3 regions of the Peribacillus sp. NPDC058075 genome follow, and region 3 is predicted to be linked to each of the others. Evidence: riboswitches for the same ligand, from Rfam matches in the RefSeq annotation. Region 3 holds a riboswitch; each other region holds the start of a gene.
What was found. Region 3 has a riboswitch for cobalamin ahead of ACFVS1_RS20050 (ABC transporter substrate-binding protein). Riboswitches for the same ligand answer to the same signal wherever they lie in the genome.

Region 1: linked by a shared signal. The riboswitch ahead of ACFVS1_RS16490 (ribonucleoside-diphosphate reductase subunit alpha) and the one ahead of ACFVS1_RS20050 (ABC transporter substrate-binding protein) in region 3 are both predicted to bind cobalamin.
Region 2: linked by a shared signal. The riboswitch ahead of ACFVS1_RS10550 ((2Fe-2S) ferredoxin domain-containing protein) and the one ahead of ACFVS1_RS20050 (ABC transporter substrate-binding protein) in region 3 are both predicted to bind cobalamin.

Annotation. Positions count from the first base shown of each region.
Region 1 is NZ_JBHVSL010000001.1:3,320,889-3,323,151, forward strand. It holds gene ACFVS1_RS16485 (manganese-dependent inorganic pyrophosphatase) at 1-382, opposite strand, end outside; cobalamin riboswitch at 676-856, shown strand; gene ACFVS1_RS16490 (ribonucleoside-diphosphate reductase subunit alpha) at 995-2,263, shown strand, end outside.
Region 2 is NZ_JBHVSL010000001.1:2,127,445-2,129,707, reverse strand. It holds gene ACFVS1_RS10560 (energy-coupling factor ABC transporter permease) at 1-189, opposite strand, end outside; gene ACFVS1_RS10555 (hypothetical protein) at 224-382, opposite strand; cobalamin riboswitch at 366-561, opposite strand; cobalamin riboswitch at 765-955, shown strand; gene ACFVS1_RS10550 ((2Fe-2S) ferredoxin domain-containing protein) at 1,107-1,475, shown strand; gene cobJ (precorrin-3B C(17)-methyltransferase) at 1,490-2,263, shown strand, end outside.
Region 3 is NZ_JBHVSL010000002.1:475,120-477,382, forward strand. It holds gene ACFVS1_RS20045 (FecCD family ABC transporter permease) at 1-487, opposite strand, end outside; gene ACFVS1_RS20050 (ABC transporter substrate-binding protein) at 450-1,415, opposite strand; cobalamin riboswitch at 1,581-1,753, opposite strand; gene ACFVS1_RS20055 (polysaccharide deacetylase family protein) at 1,842-2,263, opposite strand, start outside.

The sequences.
Region 1 (2,263 bases), on a different contig from region 3:
TATAAATTTTATTTAAAATGGTTGCCGTACAGCCAACTGGTTCCGCACGGTAATATAAAGGATCGCTCGTTTCGAAGTTAGCGATACGGTGATGGTCGATAACTTCCAACACACGGACTTGGTCAATATCTTCAGCACTTTGCTGGCGTTCGTTATGATCGACCAAGATTACGCCATCAGCTTCCCCTGCAACTTTTTCCACAAGACGGGGAGCATCGAATTTGAATTGGTCCAATGCATATTGAGTTTCACCATTCACTTCACCCAGACGAACTGGTTCAGCGTTGATACCTAACTGCTTTTTCAGGTCTGCATAAGCGATTGCCGAACAGATTGTGTCTGTATCCGGGTTTTTATGTCCAAAAACTAATATTTTTTCCAAGATTTTATCCCCTTTTTCATAAATATTTTTCCGTGAATCCCCTCACCGCAATAAGGGAGAGCCAACTTTACTAGACACTTTATTTTAACACAAAATCGCGTAAAATCAGCGCTTGAATTATCCATTCCCCAATAAAATCTTTCATTACTTCACCCTCTGCCATCACTTTGTCAATAGATAAGGGTTGGTTTTTTTCAAATATATTAGTTGAATTATGATCGTATATGGCTTACGATAATATAAGCAGAAATACTAGATATTGATTACATAAACAACACCAATAACTATATATAGAATTTATTATAATCCAAGGTGCCAGTGATGGCTGAAAAGGGAATCCGGTGTAAACCCGGAACTGTCCCCGCAACTGTAAATGTGACGAAATGAGAAACCCACTGTATAGATCTCTATACGGGAAGGACTCAAAGTAGGATGATCATGAGTCAGGAGACCTGCCTTGAATTTTTCACGTTTCTTATTCTTCGGGGATTGAGATGATGAAACGATAGTATAACGGCTATTTTTTCATGGCTCCTTTATTCTATCGTTTGATCCGCTCAATTCTTTGGGCGGTTTTTTTATTTTAGCGGAAGTTAACAAGGAGGATTATTCATGACTCAAACATATAACTCTACCATAAGTGAAAATGACACAGAAACGAAATCCATCCAGCTTGAGATGTTATCGAAGGAATTCGAAGGCCGTCTCGATATGGAAAAGTTCAAAAAGCGTTTTACAAAATGGCTGGATCGCAAAAGTGACTCAACCGAAGAACAGGCATCAAAAAAACTGATTCAGCTCGCTCTTGAAGGTGTGGATATCGATGCTCCGGATTGGACATTCGTTGCTGCAGCAGAACTGTTGAATACAATGTATAGGGATGCACAAGCCAATCGAGGTTATGAAGGCAAGAGTTATGGGCCGTTCTATGAGCTGATCACAGAACTCTCCCATCTCTCGGAAGGTCAGCGTTATCCAATTTATAAACCCGAACTGCTATCTTCCTATACAAAAGCGGAAATTGAGGAATTGGGTTCGATGATCGACCCGGAAAAAGATAAATTATTCTCTTACATAGGCATCTACTTATTGAACGACCGCTATCTGGCCCGCCCAAAAAAGGACAAGGTCTACGAACTGCCGCAAGAACGTTTCATGATCATCGCGATGGAAATCATGCGAATGGAAAAAACGGAGCACCGCCTGCAACTTATAAAAGAAGCATACTGGGCCATGTCCAACCTTTATATGACCGTTGCGACTCCCACACTCTCCAATGCAGGTAAAACACATGGACAGTTAAGCTCTTGCTTTATCGACGCAATTGAAGATTCCATTGACGGCATCTATCTATCAAACTACGATGCAGCAAAAGTATCTAAATTCGGCGGCGGTGTCGGCCTTTACGTTGGTAAGGTTCGCTCGCTTGGTTCCGATATCCGGGGTTTCTCTGGAAACAGTTCCGGCACGACGCCCTGGATTCGACTATTCAACCAGACAGCTGTAAGTGTCGATCAATTGGGTCAACGTAAAGGGGCCATCGCGATTTACTTGGATGCCTGGCATAAAGATATCATGAGCTTCCTCGATTTAAAGACACAAAACGGGGATGACAGATTGAAAGCCCATGATATTTTTACAGGCGTATGCATACCGGATTTATTCATGGAGGCTGTACGCGACAGAAAAGAATGGTATCTTTTCGATCCGCATACCGTTAAGCAAACCCTCGGATTTTCACTTGAAGATCTTTATGACGAGAAGAAAGGCGAAGGAAGCTTCAGGAATCATTATGCACTTGCTGTCGAGGCCGCAGAAAATGGCACGCTTCCAAACTATAGCTTTGAAAAAATCAATGCGATGGACATCATGAAAAGCATC
Region 2 (2,263 bases), on a different contig from region 3:
TGGATTTTCCCTTACTTTGGACCTAATGGACCGGTAACCCAAGATTAAAAATGGAAGCGTCAAAGCCCACCAGAATATAGCCCATTCAATGGGTAAAAAGCCCTCCATGATATGCATGGCCATTGCCCGGTTCGGGACAAAAAGCAGTAAGATGACAAAATAAATGATTTTCCAATTGGTTCTTTTCATTCTTTCTCCTTTCAACACTTTTAAATTTTTCTGATCAATCTTGAGAAGAAAAGCAGCGCCCAACATAAAAAGCACTTCTCTCAAAGGAAAGAAGTGCGTAATGAACAGGAATTTTGCAGCATGAACCAACCATGGGCCATTCTGCCTGATCCGCACGCCCATCCTCGTAGGCTGAAACAGTTTCACGCTTCATGGCAGGTCTCCTGGCTTTGGATCATCATCCCATTACATCCTTCCCATCTCATTTGACAGTGGATTAAAGTTAAAGTAATAGGACTTCCCTTTACAGTGGCGGGACCGCACCGGATTTTCACCGGCTTCCCTTTTAAGCTGAATTCCGAGAAATTCAACACCATGAAACTTATGTAATTATTTTGAAAATTTTCTTGTATAGTGTACCATAAAGAAATAATTCCAGCTACACTATCTTTTTTTTTCGGACGAAGTTTGTTGCAAGGAAAGGATTTTAACTGGTTTTACACGATTAAACTTTTCTAAACAGTCGGAATAAACTATTGAATTTTGAAAAAGTTGTTATATGATAGATTAAGTTAGTTAGAAATGTATAATAAAACCAAATAATTCATTTTAAAAGTGCCCTTGTGTCAATAAGCAAGGGATAATAGGGAAATCGGTGAAAATCCGATGCAGCCCCCGCTACTGTAAACGCTGATGAAATTGTCGATAGCCACTGGCATTGTTGCCGGGAAGGGACAAAGTAAAATGAAGCGTAAGCCAGGAAACCTGCTTTTAAAATTGCATGATACTTTTCGGAGGGAAAGGTAGAAGGACTATGACGATTTTGGGAGGATTTGGCATGCTTGCCTTTGGCTCCTCATTCATATAGTTTTTTTAAACCTTGACTCTTATGTTAAGGTTTTTTATTTTGCCTTTTCCCTGAACGCAGGAGGAAGAAGATGACTACTTGGAACTTGAAGGGTACACATACACATCTGTTGATTTGTAATGGAAGCAGCTGCATGAAAAAGGGCGGGGAAGAAGTAACCCAAGCGATTCGCGATGAAATTACTTCAAAAGGCTTGGATCTGAAAATCCATACAACCAGGACACGCTGTAACGGAAGATGTAAGGATGCCTGCGTTGTGATTGCCTATCCGCAAGGAAACTGGTATCGAGTGGAAACGGCTGATTTCGGTCGGCAGATCGTCAGTAATATCGATGAAGGTGAGTTTGTTTCACAGATGATCTATCAATTCAATGATGGGGAAATGACACCTAATCCAGATTTTCCTGCTCATACGGGTATTTCAAAGAACAAAGCGTAAAAGGAGATGTCTTAATGAGTACAAACGGTAAATTATTCATCGTGGGCTTTGGGCCCGGGAATTTTGAACACATTACCAAACGTGCCGTCGAAGCCCTTCAAGAAAGTGATTACATCATTGGTTATAAAACTTATGTTGAACTCATTCAGGGGCTGCTTACAGATCAAACGATCATTAGTACGGGGATGACAGAAGAGGTATCACGTGCACAGGAAGCAGTGAAACAAGCGGAGCTGGGAAAGAAAGTGGCGGTGATTTCCAGTGGGGATGCCGGAGTTTACGGGATGGCAGGGTTGGTTTATGAAGTATTGATTGAAAAAGGCTGGAAAGAAGAAACTGGAGTGGGCATTGAAGTCATTCCTGGCATTTCTGCCATCAACTCATGTGCGTCTTTACTTGGGGCACCAGTCATGCACGATTCATGTACGATCAGCCTCAGTGATCATTTAACCCCTTGGGAACTGATTGCTAAAAGGGTTGAAGCGGCTGCGATGGCAGACTTTGTCATTGCACTTTATAATCCGCGCAGCGGCAGGCGGACCCGGCAAATTGTTGAAACACAGAAAATTCTCCTTCGCTACCGTTCGCCCGATACACCTGTCGGGTTGGTGAAAAGTGCTTATCGCGACAGGCAGGATATTGTCATAACCAATTTGCAGGAAATGTTGAATCACGATATTGGAATGTTGACCACCGTCATCATCGGTAACTCATCCACCTTTTTATATGATGACAAAATCATCACACCAAGAGGCTATCAGAGAAAATATACTTTGAATTCGGAAAAG
Region 3 (2,263 bases):
TCGATCGATCCATTTTTTTTGCAAAGGTCAATACGCAGAGCATCGTGAGCACTGAGCATAAGATGCTCAATGCCGGAAGAGTGTAAAATCCGATGAGCGGCAATGATATATTCAAGAATATTGTCAATACGGCGCCGACCGATGCTCCTGATGAAATGCCTAATGTGTAAGGATCAGCGAGCGGGTTCCGGAGCAGCCCTTGAAATGCCGCGCCCGCAATCGCAAGCGATGCCCCGACCAAACCCGCAAGCAATACACGCGGCAAGCGGATGTTCATCACGATATTCGTCAGCATCACATCCGGATCAGCAGAAATCGGCAAATGAAAGATCTCCTTGCCGATTATTTGTAAAAGTACGGGAATCGGTACTGACACCGAACCAAAGGAAATGCCTATCGTCATTGCGAATAACAAAATAAACAACGCAATTAAATAAGCAAACGTCCATTTAGTTGTTAAATTGGTTCGGATAGACTGATTTGGCAAGTTCCTCTACTCCCTCTATCAAGCGTGGACCGGAACGGGTCACCAAGTCAGAATGGACATCAAAGACTTGGCCATTCTTAATGGCATTTACATCTTGCCATCCTTTTCGGCCCTTCACTTCACTTACTGCGTCTTTCGTATAATAACCATATGTTGTAATGATGACATCCGGATTTGCAGCAATCATCGACTCTTCATCAATTTTTGCCCAACCGTCCAATTCAGCAGCAGCATTATCAGCTGAAATAATTTGAAGCATCTCATTCATGAAAGTATTTTTTCCCGGTGTGTATATTTCAGGTGACGGCGAAACTTCCACTAAAACGGTCTTCCTATCCTCTTCCTTTACGGATTTGGCCTTTTCCTCGATATCCTTGAGCTTCGTTTTCATATCCGCAACGATTTCGTTTGCCTTATCATGTTCGCCCGTTGCCTTTCCAATCATTTCAATAGACTCATAGACTTGATCAAAGCTTTGTGCATCATTGACTACGAGGACATCTATTCCAGCATCCTTAAGCTGCTGTAAACCCTCATTCGAATTATGGGCACTTGATGCATGGGCAAGAACAAGGTCAGGCTTCATGGAGACAATCAGCTCCGTGTTCATTTCCATTCCGCCGACTTTTTCTATATCTTTCGTTTCTTCCGGGTAATTATCATTGTCGGAAACACCAATGACCTTTTTACCCAAACCAAGAGCAAAGACCACTTCCGTATTACTTGGTATCAATGAAACGATTTTCTTCGGTTTTTGTTCTATCGTTACTTTCTCCCCAGTTGCATCTTTAATCGTAATCGGGAAAGCTTCGTGTTGAGCATGATTCGTTTGCTGCTTTTCTTTTCCTTCATCAGTAGTGTCACTGCAGCCGACCATCATGCCTGCAACAAGCAACATCAACAGTATCAGACCAAAAATTTTCTTCATTTTCATTCCCCACAATCTTTTTATTTAATTTCTTTCCACCTAATAATCCCGGAAGATGCCCCAAAACAAAAAGCACCTCCCGTTAAACGGAAGGTGCTTGTATGGCAACAATTTCATTACGGACTTCTTTAGGGTCTGCCACACACCTTCCCATCCGCGTAGGTTACAGGTGTACGAATTTTGGCAGGTCTCCTGGCTCATGGTCATCGTCAACGGCACCTTCCCATATCTCATACAGTGGTACACAGCCGTCAGCTCCCATATACAGTGGCGGGACCGCGCTGGCATTTCACCAGCTTCCCTTTTAAGTCATTACGACACCAAATCGTTCGTATGTATATAATTTTCACTGCCTTCATTATACACCATGTAAGAATCGATTATTATATGATTTTTCTGAACAAGTTCGAAATGTGCCATCCACCTTCAATGATTAGAGGCATTTTCAACCAGTGACGCAAACCCATCGACTGATAACCCGGGTGAAATCCGAACCCGATGCAGGGCTTGCATCCCTTGCTCCCTTGAAGCTCCCCCAGGTTCGGTCGTGACTGCCATCTTGTATCCAGCTTCTTCTGACAGCCCGAGAGTCTCTTCGTTATATCGGCCAACCGGATAAGAAAGCACTGTCGTGTCCTGGTCGAGAATACGGTCGATTAGCTCCTTCGACTGGACCATTTCAGCCTCTTGCTGCTCTGCCGTCATGCGGTTCAGCTCCAAATGTTTGATAGTATGGCTTTCGATCGAAATCCCATTCCTGCTCATCTCCACCATTTGATTTTCAGTCAGGTGATGACCTTTATCAATGGACTTCCCGATCATGAAGACAGTTGCTTTCATATCATTTT